2 regions of the Alicyclobacillus sp. TC genome follow, and region 2 is predicted to be linked to the other one. Evidence: predicted binding sites of a transcription regulator. Region 2 holds the regulator's gene; the other holds the start of a gene.

Region 1 (9,199 bases), 1.2 Mb from region 2:
GGATTGCTTGACTTTTGTAGCTTTCCGTTGTCTGGAATCCAAGCAATCATGCCATGCCGTCCTAAAATCAAGAGTGGAACATTTTGTAAAATAATTTGTGTGGGTTCTATCTGTTGAAAGTATTGACTGAGTATATCCACCACGGGTTCAGCGCCGTTTGGCAACAATTTTGATTTTAGCTGGAGCAACTCGTCTTGAGGAATCATATCAATCACTCCTTACAACAGAAGTCGCTGTGACATTTTTTTATTGTATGATTCAGACTCATCCCATTGCTGGGCAAACGACGTATGCATGTAGATTGGGTGGTCTTTATTCTAACAAAAAGTCGCGGAATAAAGAAGAGAGAAGAAAAATTGGAAATCAGATTCTTCTGAATTCCGTTTGGAATATCCACCATATCCATGAATCGCCAGAGAAAAGTAGCGCTAAGGCGGTCATACTACCTGCAGGAGGGAGAGGCCGTGAGGGACTGGGTCTATTTTGCTGGGCTTTACGATTCAAAGTTTGAAGCGTATTGCGCAGTGATGTGGGTAGAAGCCGATGAGCGCATTCGTGGTACAAAGCAGCCCGGCGAAGTTCAAGTTTATCAAACGAAGCGTGGTAAATACGGTGTCCGATTTCGCGAAGAAGGCGCAACCTTTTAAGGCTGTCTTTGCAATGGCAGTACCACGATTTCCTTCCTGGAAAACTGAGCGGGTATTCGAAGAGTCTAACCGAATGACTCTCGAACTAACCCGCTCTTTTGTTTGATATCAGTTGGCAATCATAATCTATTGTGGAACGTGAAAAAACCTCCAACTTTTAGTCATCAGGTTGGAGGAGATTTTTCAGGTCAATGTTCCTCAAAATCCTCATTCAGTTTAGGAAAGCCAAGTTTCACTATATGTTCCTTGATGTTGATGGTCTTCCCGAGAATGAGAAGCATTTTGATATTGAGTGCGATCGCGATTTTGTTTTGTTTCTTGATGTTGTTGGTTGCCTTTATCGGTATTTTGTGCTTGGCTGGAGGTTGTAGCTTGAGCATTGGCTGACTGAGACGGCTCTTGAAACAAGCGATCGGCAACGTGCATCAAAGGGCACCAGCCCAGCACGCCTTCCGCAACCTTCATTGCCCCAATCGAAGCTGCTACAGTACTCATCATTCCTCTTTTGCGTCCACCAGATGCTGTGGCCAGAGTAATGATTCCAGCCACCATACGCGAGTAACGGCTGGGTATGGATAGATTCTGCTGCATAGTCGTCCCTCCACACAATTGAATTTTGTCCTTTTGTAATGTGCTCTTTTTGTGGACGATCTATCAATAAAGCGTTTTGAAAAATTGGATTGATTTGGATAGCTAATAGGCATGTCATCGTTTAAAGATTTTTTGACTTTGACTGACCTTGACGAAAAACAATTTTCCTGTCATACTGAATGCCGAGCAAGAAAAAAGTCGAAGCTAAAATTCAGTGAGGACCTAAGGAGGTTCGAGTCATGAGCCTAATTCCATACGTCATTGAACAGACCAGTCGGGGTGAGCGAAGTTACGATATCTATTCTCGGCTGCTAAAAGACCGTATTATATTGCTCGGGAGCCCCATTGATGCGGATGTTGCTAATTCCATTGTCGCTCAACTGCTCTTTTTAGCGGCGGACGATCCGGAAAAAGACATTCATATGTACATTAACAGTCCAGGTGGTTCTGTGACGGCTGGACTAGCTATATTTGATACCATGCAGCATATTAAACCGGACGTCTCCACTATGTGTGTGGGGATGGCGGCCAGTATGGGGGCAGTTCTTTTGGCAGCAGGTGCAAAAGGCAAACGATACGCCCTGCCCAATTCTGAGGTGATGATTCACCAACCGCTCGGCGGAGCCCGTGGTCAAGCTTCGGATATCAAAATTCACGCAGAACATATTCTTAAAACAAGACAGCGTCTCAATCAAATTTTGGCCGAACGGACTGGTCAACCTCTGTCTGTTATTGAGAAAGATACAGATAGGGACAATTTTTTAAGTGCTGAAGAAGCTAAAGCATACGGATTGATTGACGAAGTGGTTGTGCGTAAATGAGTCAAGTGTCCTATGCGGCCTGGATGCGTCATCAACTTTTGGGCTGGTCTCACGGATATTATCGTCATTATGCCAAAATTGGTGGAGTGGCGGCGGATTTTTTTACCGCCAGCCACTCCGTGTTGTTTGCCGAAGTGATTTTCCGTTTTTGCGAACAATGGGTAACTGAAGAAAAGTTAAAAGATTTTCAAATCGTTGAATTTGGTCCCGGCGAGGGATATTTAGCTTATTACCTCATATCCAACTGGGCAGAGCGCCTGCAGCACATTCCTCTTTACTATCAATGCGTTGAACCTTCGCCACGTTTACGCCAACACCAGGAAGAACGCCTTCGTCCTCTGCAAGGCAGGGGAAATGTCTATATTTCATTTTCTACTCCCTTTGAAGTATTAAAAAATCGATCAACATTGGTATTGGCTAATGAAGTACTAGATGCTTTACCAGTTGAGAGAGTCAAGAAAAGTTCAGATGGATGGTACAGGGCTTATGTGAATTTGTCCAATGAACAACCAGCCGTCGATATTGACTGGCGAAAAGCGCCTGGTTGGCTCGCTATACTTTGTGAACGTTGGCTCCCTATCCCGGTAGGCGCTTACGGGGAATTTTGCCCGGAATTGTGTACATTGCTTGCGCAAATGTGTCACTTGGCGCATCAAGGACGCTGTCTTCTTTTTGACTACGGTATCACTTCTAGGGATTGGGCTTCTGGTGCTTATCCTGAAGGTACGTTGCGCGGCTATCGTCAGCATCAATTAGTAGATATAAGCAAGGATTCATCTTTCCAGGGAGATTGGACAGCAGATGTTCATTGGGATTATGTCAATCATTTGGTACGCAGATTGGGTTTTGCCAGTCGCATGCAGACACAGGCAGAATTTCTTCTAGAGGGCGGATTATTAGAAATTATTGAAATGCAGCAAAAAAATTTGTCGGAATTCAGTGCTTATCAGATGCGAAATGAAGCTAAGCGATTACTTTGGCCAGGAGATATGGGCGAACGATTCAGTGTCATGACGATTGAACCCATAAAAAAATACACATAAACGTGTCACAATTTTTATGGATCATCTATTTAATATGTCACAAAAGGAGCGAGATATGATATATAATAAGGTTGAGGGCTCAATTTGATGCGTAAAGGAGCGTTTCAACCATGACTTTGCGGGTTGCTATCAATGGTTTCGGCAGAATTGGGCGAATGGTGTATCGTCGCGCAATGGAAACCGAAGCATTTCATGTGGTGGCTGTCAACGGCACGGCTGATTCGGAAGATTTGGCCCATTTGCTAAAATACGATTCTGTACACGGAACATGGAAGCAACCGCTTCAAGTTCAAGAAGATGGATGGACAGTAGCCGGCAAAAAAACACAGATTTTTTCAACGAGATCGATTCAAGACCTTCCTTGGGGAGATTTAGGGATAGATATAGTCATTGAGGCTACAGGCGCTTTTCGCCACTACGCAGGCGCGGTACAACATATTGAACAAGGAGCGCGCCGCGTATTGATTACAGCTCCTGCTAAAGGAACGCCAGGAGCGGACATGACACTGGTTCTTGGAGTCAATGAGCATATGTATCACCCTGACCGTCATCGCGTTGTATCGGGTGCTTCTTGCACAACCAATGCTTTAGGACCACTTGCCAAAGTTCTGCATGATGCGTTTGGCATTCGCCACGGTCTCTTAACAACCATTCACGCTGTAACGAACGATCAAAACAATTTAGATAATCCGCATAAAGATTTGCGTCGTGCTCGCGCAAGTTATGAATCCTTAATTCCAACAACAACAGGTGCTGCCAAAGCTATAGGTTTGATTCTGCCAGAACTGCAGGGGCGAATGGATGGAATTTCCGTGCGCGTACCAGTTCCCAATGTTTCTTTGGTTGATCTCGTTGCTACGCTCGATTCGGCAGTGACAGAGAATGATGTGCATCGTGTGCTTGAGGAATCGTCACTCGGTTCGCTGCGAGGTATTCTTGGCTATACAGAAGATCCGCTGGTTTCCATTGATTTTAATGGAGACAGCCGATCATCTATAGTTGATGCAGGAATGACAAAAATTTTGGCGGGTAATATGGTCAAGGTATTAGCCTGGTATGATAACGAGTGGGCATACGCCTGCAGGATGGTTGAAACGGCTCTGTTTATGGGAGGGGCTTCCCGCGCCGAGGTCGAGCGTGTACGGCGGGGGGATGGTTTTTTAAGGGGTGCAGAGGTGTTGCCAGTCTTATCTTGATGGCTGGGTCGAAAGGTTGCGCGTCAAGGATAGAATCGCAGGGAATGGTACAATAGAAGGGCATGCTTCAATGCATGTCCTTTCTGCGCTTGGCTTCTTAATTTTAGAAGCGAAACTAAGGACCTTGACGGAGGTTATCATCTTTGTCGACATTCTATTTGGACAAAGCGGCCACTACGCCAGTTGCCAAAGATGTATTAGATGCGGTCATTACATCTTTAGATAAATTTGGGAACCCTTCGAGTTTGCATCGATATGGCTTAGAGGCTGAAGAGTTACTTAACGGATCGAAAAAAGAAGTTAGCCAGTTGCTGGGTTGGTCAGCCGGGGATTGGATTTTTACTGGGAATGGGACAGAATCCAATAATCTTGCTATTTTTGGTACGGTTCAATCATGGCAGGAAAAGGGAGGGCACATTGTCAGTACGGCTATAGAACATCCCTCTGTGATCCAGCCGCTGCGCCAATTAGAAGCGGCTGGATGGCAGATTACATTTGTGCCCCCGAATGCCGACGGAGATGTGGAGATCGATTCGTTGCTTGCGGCACTGACACCGCAGACGAGGCTGGTTACTCTTATGCATGTCAATAACGAAACAGGAGCAATGTTGCCAGTGGCTGAGATGGCAGAAGCCATTCGGTCGAGGGAGAAAATTACTTTACATGTGGACGCAAGCCAATCCTTTGGCAAGTTGCCAGATAATCATTTTCAATCGTTTCAAGCCCATCTGCTCACCATATCGGGACATAAAATAGGAGCTTTTAAAGGAATTGGTGGATTGTGGGTAACGAGGAAGCGTTTGCTTCGCCCTATGGTGTTGGGTGGAGGTCAACAGCAGGGGTTGCGTTCGGGTACAGAAAATGTGCCGGGGATTGTTTCGCTTGGTGCCGCAGCTAAACGTGCTAAACGCCTGGCACGGGAAGACTGTATGAAACGTGCTTGGCAGATGCATCAGCAACTTGCAGAATCATTAGCAGTTGCAGGATGGAAAATAGCTCTGCCAAAACATAAGTCGCCCTATATTTTAATGGCGTCAATGCCTGGGCTGCCTGCTGAAGCTCTTGTGCATGCCTTTGAACGGGATGGATTGTTTGTTTCTACGAGCAGTGCTTGTTCTTCGCGAGACACTCAAAAAGGCAGTCAGGTATTACGTGCTATGGGGTGGACCAAAGCTGAAATGGCCGGGGCTATTCGTTTTTCCTTCTCGCCAGAAGATGAGTTTTCTGTGGATGATCTCGTTCGTATTGTCATGGAACATACTTCTTGGGTAAAAAAAATGGCAGGAGGACCCCGATGAATGAGGTTGTGTTGCTAATCCGTTATGGAGAGATTGCCAACAAAGGCAATAATCGCAGTCAATTTGAGCGACTTTTACAGCAAAGAATTCAAACTCAATTATTTGAATTCGCCAATGTGCGAGTGAGTCGGCTTTCTGGAAGAATGGTGGTGCGTTGTTCCAGACAAGATTTGCCGAAGATCGAAAGGGAACTTCATAAAGTGTTTGGTATTGTGGGGATGGCTAGAGCCATCTCTGTACCATTGCAATATCAAACCATTTTGCAAGCAAGTCGGGAGTATGCGATTGAGGAATTGTCTGGGGATCGTTTTACGACTTTTAAAGTCGAAGTTAAAAGAGCTAATAAACAATTCCCAGTGCAAAGTCAAGAGTTAGCCCGCCAGATTGGCGGCGAAATGCTCAGAGCCAACTCTCGACTTCAAGTGGATGTGCATCATCCAGATATAGAGTTTCATGTAGAATTGCGGGAAAACGAAGCCTTTTTATATCACCATTCAATTCCAGGACTGGGTGGATTGCCAACAGGGATGAGCGGACGAGCAGGATTGCTTTTATCCGGCGGTATCGATAGTCCGCTGGCTGGCTGGTATGCTTTAAAACGTGGACTTGAGATATTGCCCATCCACTTTCATAGTCAACCGTTTACAAGTGAGCGTGCCTTGCAGAAAGTATGGACGCTTGCTGGTAAATTGGCTGCTTTTGGCGCAGAGACTACGCTCTATACTCTGTCTGTAACGGAAATACAGGCTGCCATTCGCCGTGAATGTCCGTCCATGTTACATACAATACTTTTACGACGCATGATGTTGCGGTTGGCCGAAGCCGTCTGTCGTGAGGAACAATGTTTAGCGTTGGTGAGTGGCGATTCACTTGGGCAAGTAGCTTCACAGACTCTCGAAGCACTTTACGCGCAAGATGAAGTGTTGCACATGCCTATATTTAGACCGTTGATCATGATGGATAAAGTACAAATCATTGATGAGGCGCGAAAGATTGGAACGTATGAAACCTCGATTCTTCCTTATGATGATTGCTGTACGCTCTTTGCGCCCAAAAATCCCAAAACTCGTCCCAGTCTTTTTGAAATACAACGTGCCGAAGCTCATCTTTCCATAGAAGATTTGCTCAAAGACGCGCTTGCTACGACAGAGAAACGTTCCATATGTTCTATCGATTAAAACAGGCAAGTTTGATGCACATTAAACGTTGAGGTACAGGATTCAACTGTCCGACGTTTGAGGTGAATAACCGTGGGAATATGGAAGAGAGCACGTAAGACCTATCGGTTTTGGAAGCGGACAAGCAGGTGGGTTACGCCCATTTTTGTCCGTTTTGTCCTGCCTGTGGCAGAAAGAAAGATAAGCGGTTATATCAAAAGTCGTTTGGGGATCAGGAACCGATTTCAATGGCGTGTTGTTAAAGCGGGCGATCCGATTCTTTGGAAACGTTATGGTTGGAGAAAAACGGGTCAAGAAAAAAAGCCATAATTTTTTTGGAGATCTTTTCTTTTCACTATCGACTCTCCGTTTAAAGTCTTCAGAATCTGGACATAAAGAGATTAGGATGACTTAGATGTAGCCGCGTCTCAAATTCAGAGAGATGGCAGGCATTCGCGGGGGGTTTCCAATGCGACAAACGATACGAACCATGCGTCAGGACGCATGGACTTCAGAAGACGATGCATTACTAGCAGAAATTGTTTTGCGTCATATCCGAGAAGGTAGCACTCAGTTGGCGGGGTTTAACGAAGCCAGCAGGAAGCTTGGCAGAACGGCTGCAGCCTGTGGTTTTCGCTGGAATGCGTGTGTACGCAAACAACAAAAAAATATTATTGAAATTGCCAAGGAAGAACGTAAAGATCGAAAGGCAGAACGTGTGCAAGCTCAATTGGAAGGTGGCGATGTCGATCATCCAACTGCCACGTTGATGAGTTGGGCGCAGGTATTGCGTTTTTTGCGTCAGGAGAAGAATACTGCTGCTGAATGGGCATCTCGTTGGCGATCTGCTGAGCGTCAGTGCAATGAGTGGAAACAACGTTTCTTGGAATTAGAAAAAGAACATCGCCGATTAAACGAGGAACATCGTTCTTTGCGTCAGGAATTCGACAGTATCTCCGATGACTATCGAGTGTTGGTGCAGATTGTCGATCGTGCTAGAAAGGCGACACTCAAAAATGAAGACAGTCCACTTTCCGCGGATGGTTTTCTATATCGAATAGATGAGAACGGCAATTTGGAACGATTGCTGGCCAACCCAGATTTAGAACAAGCGGAATAAAAAAAAGCCAAGTAAGGGGTAATCTCTTACTTGGTTTTTTGTATATGGATTGCACAAACTTGCCACCCTAAGAAGCAGGATGGTGAGCCATGTGTGGAAAAATAAGATCAAGCGCGGCTTGGCAGTTTTTTGGATGTGCGCAGCTTCTTTGAGCATGTCTGGTTGCTATGATAGACAAGAGCTAGAACAACAAGCATTTATCACTACATTGGGTCTCGATAAAGCTCCAGATGGAATGGTGGACTGCACTTTTCGCGTGGCAGTTCCTAAAAACCCTAGCAGCGCCAGTGGACCAGGTCAAGAAGACGACCGCTCCAATGGACCTATTACGATAAGAGCTCGTTCTGTCAATGAAGCGATGTTAATTGCCAATACTTCTCTCGAAAGAAATGCTACGTTTTCTCATCTTGGCACCATTATTTTTGGCAAAACGCTGGCTCAAGATGGGATTTTACCTTATCTGCAGCCCCTTTTACGATTTCGAGAATTTCGACAAACAGTAACTGTTGTTGTTAGCAACTCAACTGCCCGCGATGTCATTCAAAATTTTAAACCCATGCTCGAGCAGTCGGCAGGACGTATTGGCGATAGTGTGGCTGGTGTCGGTCGACGTACAGGGTTATTTCCCGTCACATATCTACATGATTTGAGCAGCGCTATTCAATCTCCACATGAAGATATACTCACCCCGCTCTACGGGGTGAACAAAATTACAGAGAAATCCGATGCTTCCTCTTCCCGGGAATCGAACGGGGGAGAAAAAGATTCATTTTCAGGGACCAATAAGAGTCAAGAAAAATTAACTCCGCCTTTAGGTAAGAAAAAAATGAGTTTTGCGGCTGGAGAAATTGCCCGTACCGGTGGAAATCCAGTAGATTTTGCTGGAGCAGCAGTATTTCGCGGTGACAAAGTGGTGGATTTTCTGGACGCTCGCCAAGCGATTCTCTATCAGTTACTGCATGGTGGGTTGCGCAACGCGAAATTTGACTTTACAGATAAATCGGGAAAATTTCAGGATATCGGTATCACTTTGCATACTGAACGTCCGCCAAGCTATCATATCAAGCTAGGGAATCCGGTTTTCATTCGCGTTTCCTTGCCCATGGATGCAGATGTCATCAACATCCAAAGTGGACGGAATTATTTAAGCTATAGCGGTCAAAGACACTTGGAAAGTTTTTTGGATAAACAATTGGATACGGAATGTCAAAGTCTTTTGGAACGGCTTCTCATTCGGGATGGTAGTGACTGTATCCCTGTTTCACGATACATTCGGCCGCAATTTTTGACGGATCAGGCGTTTAATCAGTATCCATGGGAAAAAAA
Region 2 (9,199 bases):
GGGTATCGAAAGATACCAGCGGCGGACGGGTGAGGAACACGTGGGGAATCTGCCTAACAGACCGGAATAACGCCTGGAAACGGGTGCTAAGGCCGGATAGGCGCATGGGGCGCATGCCTGATGCGGGAAAGGATGCTACGGCATCGCTGAGAGAGGACCCCGCGGCGCATTAGCTAGTTGGTAGGGTAAAGGCCTACCAAGGCGACGATGCGTAGCCGACCTGAGAGGGTGACCGGCCACACTGGGACTGAGACACGGCCCAGACTCCTACGGGAGGCAGCAGTAGGGAATCTTCCGCAATGGGCGCAAGCCTGACGGAGCAACGCCGCGTGAGCGAGGAAGGCCTTCGGGTTGTAAAGCTCAGTCAAGGGGGAAGAGCGGCAAGGAGAGGGAATGCTCTTTGCGAGACGGTACCCCGAGAGGAAGCCCCGGCAAACTACGTGCCAGCAGCCGCGGTAATACGTAGGGGGCAAGCGTTGTCCGGAATCACTGGGCGTAAAGGGTGCGTAGGCGGTTCTGCAAGTCTGGGGTGAAAGGCCAGGGCTCAACCTTGGGAATGCCTTGGAAACTGTAGGACTTGAGTACTGGAGAGGCAAGGGGAATTCCACGTGTAGCGGTGAAATGCGTAGAGATGTGGAGGAATACCAGTGGCGAAGGCGCCTTGCTGGACAGTGACTGACGCTGAGGCACGAAAGCGTGGGGAGCAAACAGGATTAGATACCCTGGTAGTCCACGCCGTAAACGATGAGTGCTAGGTGTTGGGGGTACCACCCTCAGTGCCGAAGGAAACCCAATAAGCACTCCGCCTGGGGAGTACGGTCGCAAGACTGAAACTCAAAGGAATTGACGGGGGCCCGCACAAGCAGTGGAGCATGTGGTTTAATTCGAAGCAACGCGAAGAACCTTACCAGGGCTTGACATCCCTCTGACGATACCAGAGATGGTAGGTCCCTTCGGGGCAGAGGAGACAGGTGGTGCATGGTTGTCGTCAGCTCGTGTCGTGAGATGTTGGGTTAAGTCCCGCAACGAGCGCAACCCTTGACCTGTGTTACCAGCACGTAGAGGTGGGGACTCACAGGTGACTGCCGGCGCAAGTCGGAGGAAGGCGGGGATGACGTCAAATCATCATGCCCCTGATGTCCTGGGCGACACACGTGCTACAATGGGCGGCACAACGGGAAGCGAGAGAGCGATCTGGAGCGAACCCCTGAAAACCGCTCGTAGTTCGGATTGCAGGCTGCAACTCGCCTGCATGAAGCCGGAATTGCTAGTAATCGCGGATCAGCATGCCGCGGTGAATCCGTTCCCGGGCCTTGTACACACCGCCCGTCACACCACGAGAGTTGGCAACACCCGAAGTCGGTGGGGTAACCCGAAAGGGAGCCAGCCGCCGAAGGTGGGGTCGATGATTGGGGTGAAGTCGTAACAAGGTAGCCGTATCGGAAGGTGCGGCTGGATCACCTCCTTTCTAGGGAAGAGAGAGGGGTTTGGTGGAGAGGCGTGCGTGTTTAGTTTTGAGGGTTCTCGGGAGAGAACTTAGCGAAAGCTACTTATGCCTTGAGAGAGGGATAAGCTCGAAGGACCTTGAGAACTGAATCAGCAAGAGGGAAGAAAGGTGAAGGTAGAAAGGGCGCACGGAGGATGCCTAGGTGCCAGGAGCCGAAGAAGGACGGGGCGAACACCGAAATGCCTTGGGGAGCTGTACGCGAGCGAAGATCCAGGGATGTCCGAATGGGGGAACCCACCGGTCGTGATGGGCCGGTACCGCTATCTGAATGTATAGGATAGACGGAGGGAACCTGGGGAACTGAAACATCTCAGTACCTGGAGGAGAAGAAAACAAGAGTGATTCCGCAAGTAGTGGCGAGCGAACGCGGAAGAGCCTAAACCATGATGGTGGAGAAGGGGACCCCGTTGCCATCATGGGGTAGAGGGGATGCGCAGCCAGGCAGGGTCTTGCCTGGGCCGAAGGAGACAAGGGAGCCAAACGACATGGGAAGGTCGGCCAGAGCGGGTGAGAGCCCCGTAGGCGAAGCTTGTCGAGGGAGGTAGCGCAGGCCCCAAGTACCGCGGGACACGAGGAACCCCGTGGGAATCAGGGAGGACCACCTCCTAAGGCTAAATACTCCCTGGCAACCGATAGCGGAGAGTACCGTGAGGGAAAGGTGAAAAGAACCGCGGGAGCGGAGTGAAAGAGAACCTGAAACCGTGTGCTTACAAGCAGTCGGAGTCCGAAAGGATGACGGCGTGCCTTTTGTAGAATGAACCGGCGAGTGATGGTGATGAGCGAGGTTAAGGCAGGGAAGCCGGAGCCGAAGCGAAAGCGAGTCTGAAGAGGGCGAGAAGTTGATTGCCATCGACCCGAAACCGGGTGAGCTACCCCTGGTCAGGGTGAAGTGCGGGTAACACCGCATGGAGGCCCGAACCCACCGGCGTTGAAAAGCCGGGGGATGAACTGGGGGTAGGGGAGAAATTCCAATCGAACCCGGAGATAGCTGGTTCTCCCCGAAATAGCTTTAGGGCTAGCGTCACGGATGAGGGACGGAGGTAGAGCACCGATGGGGTGCGGGGCCCGACCAGGGTTACCAAGCTCCGTCGAACTCCGAATGCCGTTTCATTGAACCGTGGCAGTCAGACTGCGAGTGCTAAGATCCGTAGTCAAGAGGGAAACAGCCCAGACCAACAGCTAAGGTCCCCAAGGGTGGTTAAGTGGGAAACGATGTGGCGGTGCATAGACAACCAGGATGTTGGCTTAGAAGCAGCCATCATTGAAAGAGTGCGTAATAGCTCACTGGTCGAGTGACGCTGCGCGGAAAATGTAACGGGGCTAAACCACACACCGAAGCTATGGCTGTGGGAAGACCACAGGGTAGGGGAGCGTTCCATAAGCGGAGAAGCCTTCTTGAGAGGGAAGGTGGAGGTTATGGAAGTGAGAATGCCGGTATGAGTAGCGAAAAGAGGGGTGAGAATCCCCTCCGCCGAAAGCCCAAGGTTTCCTGGGGAAGGATCGTCCACCCAGGGTTAGTCGGGACCTAAGGCGAGGCCGAGAGGCGTAGTCGAAGGAGAACGGGTTGAGAATCCCGTACCAGATGGATTTGCATGACTGAAGGGGTGACGCAGGAGGCTAGAGCGAGCGGCCGGATGGAAGAGGCCGTCCAATCCGCAAGGGGGTCGCGCAGGGAAAACCGCGCGGCGAGAACTCTGAGCGGTGATGGGGAGGGAAGAAGAGTACCGAAGCGCTCGAGGTCACACTGCCAAGAAAAGCCTCTAGGGAGAATGCATCTGCCCGTACCGGAAACCGACACAGGTGGGCGCGTGGAGAACACGGAGGCGCGCGGGAGCACTCTCGTTAAGGAACTCGGCAAAATGGCCCCGTAACTTCGGGAGAAGGGGCGCTCTGAAGAAGAGCCGCAGTGAAAAGGCCCAAGCGACTGTTTAGCAAAAACACAGGTCTCTGCGAAGCCGAAAGGCGAAGTATAGGGGCTGACGCCTGCCCGGTGCTGGAAGGTTAAGAGGAGGGGTGAGGGCGAGAGCCCGAAGCTCTGAATTGAAGCCCCAGTAAACGGCGGCCGTAACTATAACGGTCCTAAGGTAGCGAAATTCCTTGTCAGGTAAGTTCTGACCCGCACGAAAGGCGTAACGACTTGGGCGCTGTCTCAACGAGAGACCCGGTGAAATTGTAATACCTGTGAAGATGCAGGTTACCCGCGGCTAGACGGAAAGACCCCGTGGAGCTTGACTGTAGCTTGATATGGGAGACGGGCATGTCATGTACAGGATAGGTGGGAGACACAGAAGCATGGGCGCCAGCCTGTGTGGAGTCGATGTTGGGATACCACCCTTGAGATGCTAGTCTTCTAACCTGGCACCCTGAATCGGGTGTGGGGACAGTGTCAGGCGGACAGTTTGACTGGGCGGTCGCCTCCTAAAAGGTAACGGAGGCGCCCAAAGGTTCCCTCAGCGCGGATGGAAACCGCGCGGGGCGTGTAAAGGCACAAGGGAGCTTGACTGCGAGACGGACAGGTCGAGCAGGGACGAAAGTCGGGCTTAGTGACCCGGTGGCACTGCGTGGAAGGGCCATCGCTCAACGGATAAAAGCTACCCCGGGGATAACAGGCTGATCTCCCCCAAGAGTCCACATCGACGGGGAGGTTTGGCACCTCGATGTCGGCTCATCGCATCCTGGGGCTGAAGTCGGTCCCAAGGGTTGGGCTGTTCGCCCATGAAAGCGGTACGCGAGCTGGGTTCAGAACGTCGTGAGACAGTTCGGTCCCTATCTGCCGTGGGCGGAGGATACGTGAGAGGGTTCGTCCTTAGTACGAGAGGACCGGGATGAACCGACCGCTGGTGGACCAGTTGTTCTGCCAAGGGCACAGCTGGGTAGCCAAGTCGGGGAGGGATAAGCGCTGAAAGCATCTAAGCGCGAAGCCTGCCTCAAGATAACGTATCCCATTCCGTCAAGGAAGGAAGACCCCTTATAGACGATAAGGTAGATCGGTCCGGCGTGGAAGCGTCGTGAGGCGTGGAGCGGACGGATACGAATCGGTCGAGGCCTTCACCAAGGAAAATCCCTCTTGCTGAGACAGTTGGAAAGGAAAGAAGAGTCTGGTGACCATAGCGGAGGGGATACACGCGTACCCATCCCGAACACGACCGTGAAGACCTCCAGCGCCGAGCATACTTGGGGTGAAGACCCCTGGGAACCTAGGTCGTTGCCAGGCAACAGGAGTACAGGTGGCTGTCAAGTGTGGAGTTTCCCTCCTTGGGGACTCTGCCTTACAGCCACTTTTTCTTTGCTTGGATGTAAGAACTAAATGTAAACAATAAAAAACCTCCTATTTTAGGATTGCCGTAATGGGGCATCTCGGTAGGAGGTTTTTTATATCACGATATTTAAATTTAGTCGCTGAGCAGTCCATTTAAAAAGAGATCAGCAAAAATCTGCGAAATTTGTTGAACCGTAAGAGAACCATCAGTTTGATACCAACGATATAGCCAATTGCAGGCTCCCAGTATGGCAAGTGCAGAAATTTTAGGGTGTTTCACAGAAAACTCGCCTTTTTGTTGCCCTTCTTGGAGTATGGACGTAACGAGATCAGTATATTTATCGGTTAATTCAATGATTGTACGGTGTTGAGTTTCTTCTAGCGCAAACGCGTCTCGCAAGAGTACAGTAATGGCTTCTCGGTTGACGGCGGAAATAGTGAGGTGATTTTCAATCATCTTTGCTAATTTTTTTTGAGGAGAAATATTTTCGTGGTTAATTTTTTCTAATGTTCGGTTGAACTCGCTGATGGCCTGATGAGCAATCTGCATCAATAGGTCTTCTTTGCTGTGAATATAGTGATATAAGCTGCCTTTTTGCAATCCTACGGCATCGGCAATATCTTGGACGGATGTAGCTCTGTAACCCTTTTGTTCAAACAACCTGACGGCTGCTTGGGCAATTTCAGTATGTTTGCTGGAGGACATCGACGAATTCAACCTTTCCTTATTCATTGAATACACCTAATCATGGAGTGTTCAATGTTCGAACTTTCTTTTCGACAAAGTTTGCATGTATCGAAAAGTTTACTGCCAATATGATTAACTTGCAATGATCTGCAATTCCTTCCACAGCTAAACATGTATGCGATTCAGTATAGCAAAAAACGGTATGGGGAATTCTAAAAGGTATTGGATTATATCTTTTTTAACCACCCTTGCATATCAAACTCGACGTGATATAATAAAGTCAAGGAAAGTCAAAGTCAAAAAGAGTTCCCATTACACGTTTACCAAACAGCATACGCGTTTCTTATTCAATGGCTTGTTCCCTTCTGATGTTGTTTGATGAACCGTTGCTAAGCAAACATCTTGCAACAGTGGGCAGGGAGGTCTGCATGGCTAGAAATATTACAGATATCATTGAAAGTCACTTAAAATCCATTATGAATCAAAGTTGCAATGGCGTTATTGAATTGCAACGCAGCGAGTTGGCCGATCTCTTTAAATGTGTTCCGTCGCAAATCAATTATGTCATCAGTACCCGATTTACACTTGAGAAAGGGTACATTGTGGAATCCAAGCGAGGTGGAGGAGGATATATTCGAATTCGCCAAATTGAATCTCTTGACGATCCGCTTATGCAGGTTTTACAAGATTGGCCGAGCGAGATAAGTCAAAGAGAAGCAGAAGATATGATTGAGCGCTTGGAAAGGGAACAAGTCATGACGGAGAGAGAGGCAAACTTGCTGCGTATGATGGTGAAAAGGGAAGTTCTGGCTGTCGATCTTCCCATACGCGACAGGCTTCGATCCAGATTGCTGAAATTTGTCTTGCAGGTTTTTTTGATGGAAAACGGCAATGAGGAAGAAAAGCGTCAAACGGATTAATGCTCTCAGTCTCACTCCGTTTAGGAGGGATATTCGTGCTATGTCAAAAATGTCATGAACGACAAGCGAATGTTCATGTCAATCAAATTATCAACGGAAAATTAAGTGCCCTACATCTTTGTGAACAATGCGCAAAAGAGAGTGGCGATTTTTTGACCCAGTTTACAGGGGGACAAAATCCATTTGATTTTCATCAGTTGCTCAGTGGACTGCTGAATATGGAGTCACCGACAGGGGTGAGTTCACCAAGTGTTTCCACACAAGTGCAATGCCAAAACTGCGGTATGACATACGCCCAGTTTAGCAAAGTAGGACGATTTGGTTGTCCGGAATGCTATGACAACTTTGAACAGCGTCTGGAGCCGTTGCTCCGACGTATCCAAAGTAACACCATGCATACAGGAAAAGTTCCCAATAAATCGGGAGAGCGTGTGAAAATGCGCAAGACGCTGGAAACTTTGCGCAGAGAACTACAACAAGCAGTAGCTGCAGAACAGTTTGAACAAGCTGCGCAGTTGCGTGACAAAATTCGCGCTCTCGAATCGCAGATGGGAGAATGAACGCGGTCAATGCTCTTATGAAAGGCTGAAAAGACTGCGAAGCAAGGAGATGAAGCAGCATGTCACTCGGTGATTTTTTGCAAAGAGCAACCAGCCGCTGGATGAAAGAAGGCGGTCCGGAAGACGATATTATTTTAACGAGTCGTATCCGTGTGGCACGCAATTTGCAAGGGATGCCTTTTCCTATACTCCAGACAGACTCTCATGCGCATCAGGTGTTGGAGTCTATTCATACTGCTGTACAGCATCCTAGTATGCAAAAACTGGGTAACTTTGAGTGGATTAACTGCAAGGATCTAAGTGCCATTGATCGCCAAGTATTTGTAGAAAAACACCTCATCAGTCCAGATTTAGCTGAGTCGTACAAGCATGGAGCCGTCGTTCTACGTGAAGATGAAGTCATCTCCATAATGATTAATGAGGAAGATCATCTGCGGATTCAGGTAATTATGCCGGGATTCCGATTGCAAGACGCCTGGCAATTAGCAAGTTCCGTAGACGATGCGCTTGAACAAAATGTAATGTACGCGTTTCATGATCGATTTGGCTATTTAACCGCTTGTCCAACCAATGTAGGAACAGGCATACGGGCTTCGGTCATGATGCACTTGCCAGGTTTGGTTTTATCAGGGAATATTCAGCGATTGTTAAATGCCGTCTCGCATGTCGGGCTCGCGGTCAGAGGAATTTATGGCGAAGGAACCGAGTCCTACGGCAATCTATTTCAAGTTTCCAATCAAATTACATTAGGCGAGACGGAAGAAGAAATCATTGGAAACTTGTCAAGTGTTGTACAACAACTGATTGATCATGAGCGTGCAGCTCGCAAAATGCTGCTTCAGCAAAACCGGGAAGCTCTTGAAGATCGTATTTGTCGGTCTTTTGGAATTCTCGCCTATGCGCGCAGAATGGATTCCAAAGAGACGCTGGAACGTCTGTCGGACGTTCGGTTAGGTATCGATCTCGGTATTTTGAAAGGAGTGTCGGCGGGCATTTTAAAGGAATTGATGGTGATGACCCAGCCAGCCTTTTTACAAAAATATTTTCATGAAGATTTATCTCCCGGAGAACGGGATGTACGTCGCGCGGCGCTTATCCGCGAACGTTTGAGACTTGATGATTCGGAGGTGCGTTAACTATGTATGCACGATTTACTGAACGAGCTCAAAAAGTATTGGCACTTGCTCAAGAAGAGGCAACCCGTCTTCACCATCCTGGTGTAGGGACGGAACATATTTTGCTAGGATTGGTGCGCGAAGGTGAAGGTATAGCAGCCAAAGCTTTAGCTGCGCTTGGAGTCAGTACGGAGAAAGTGCAGACAGAAGTTGAAAAAATGATTGGCCAAGGTCAAGGGGCAATTTCTGGACTTACCTATACACCGCGAGCCAAAAAAGTCATTGAACTCTCTATTGATGAAGCTCGCAAATTGAATCATAGCTTTGTTGGGACAGAGCATCTTTTACTCGGACTGATCCGAGAAGGAGAAGGTGTGGCTGCTAGAGTTTTAAACAATATGGGTGTTGGCCTGAACAAGGCTCGCCAACAGGTACTGCAATTGCTCGGTGGGGATGCAGCAGATTTGAGTTCGGAAAAAGAAAATTCTGCTGGAACTCCGACCCTGGACAATTTAGCACGCGATTTGACGCAAATGGCAAGAGATGGGAAACTCGATCCGGTGATTGGCAGGGCTGAAGAAATTGAACGTGTGATTCAAGTTTTGTCGCGTCGAACCAAGAATAATCCAGTCCTCATTGGCGAACCAGGTGTGGGTAAAACTGCTATTGCAGAAGGCTTGGCACAGCGCATAGTGTTGGGGGATATTCCAGAGACACTGCGTAACAAGCGTGTCATGGTACTCGATATGGGGACTGTCGTAGCAGGAACCAAGTATCGCGGTGAGTTTGAAGATCGTTTGAAAAAGATTATGGAAGAGATTCGTCAGGCGGGTAATGTCATCCTTTTCATTGATGAATTGCATACATTGATTGGTGCAGGTGGCGCAGAAGGTGCGATTGACGCTTCCAATATTCTTAAACCGGCGTTAGCTCGCGGTGAATTGCAGTGCATTGGCGCGACAACATTGGATGAGTACCGGAAGCATATTGAAAAAGACGCAGCACTGGAACGCCGCTTTCAGCCCATCACTGTGGATCAGCCTACACCTGAGGAAGCCATTCAAATTTTACACGGACTACGTGACCGATACGAAGCCCATCATCGTGTGAAAATTACAGATGAGGCGTTAGAAGCAGCTGTACGACTGTC

The links. Region 2 encodes CtsR, which represses protease genes until heat stress. Its sites were predicted from a motif close to ATGGTCAATAAAGGTCAAACA; they were not measured.
Region 1: a site for CtsR is predicted at 1,368-1,388, ahead of clpP (ATP-dependent Clp endopeptidase proteolytic subunit ClpP). Genes of this name have one in related genera too.

What each region holds. Positions count from the first base shown of each region.
Region 1 is NZ_CP044434.1:1,892,042-1,901,240, reverse strand. Features, by position in the region: gene FY534_RS09425 (IDEAL domain-containing protein) at 1-206, opposite strand, end outside; gene FY534_RS09420 (hypothetical protein) at 465-647, shown strand; gene FY534_RS09415 (YgaP family membrane protein) at 864-1,238, opposite strand; gene clpP (ATP-dependent Clp endopeptidase proteolytic subunit ClpP) at 1,478-2,059, shown strand; gene FY534_RS09405 (SAM-dependent methyltransferase) at 2,056-3,102, shown strand; gene gap (type I glyceraldehyde-3-phosphate dehydrogenase) at 3,213-4,298, shown strand; gene FY534_RS09395 (cysteine desulfurase family protein) at 4,442-5,596, shown strand; gene thiI (tRNA uracil 4-sulfurtransferase ThiI) at 5,593-6,774, shown strand; gene FY534_RS09385 (hypothetical protein) at 6,847-7,083, shown strand; gene FY534_RS09380 (RsfA family transcriptional regulator) at 7,223-7,873, shown strand; gene FY534_RS09375 (Ger(x)C family spore germination protein) at 7,965-9,199, shown strand, end outside.
Region 2 is NZ_CP044434.1:268,454-277,652, forward strand. Features, by position in the region: rRNA gene FY534_RS01335 (16S ribosomal RNA) at 1-1,468, shown strand, start outside; rRNA gene FY534_RS01340 (23S ribosomal RNA) at 1,615-4,562, shown strand; rRNA gene rrf (5S ribosomal RNA) at 4,605-4,721, shown strand; gene FY534_RS01350 (TetR/AcrR family transcriptional regulator) at 4,900-5,472, opposite strand; gene FY534_RS01355 (CtsR family transcriptional regulator) at 5,883-6,374, shown strand; gene FY534_RS01360 (UvrB/UvrC motif-containing protein) at 6,410-6,934, shown strand; gene FY534_RS01365 (protein arginine kinase) at 6,994-8,070, shown strand; gene FY534_RS01370 (ATP-dependent Clp protease ATP-binding subunit) at 8,073-9,199, shown strand, end outside.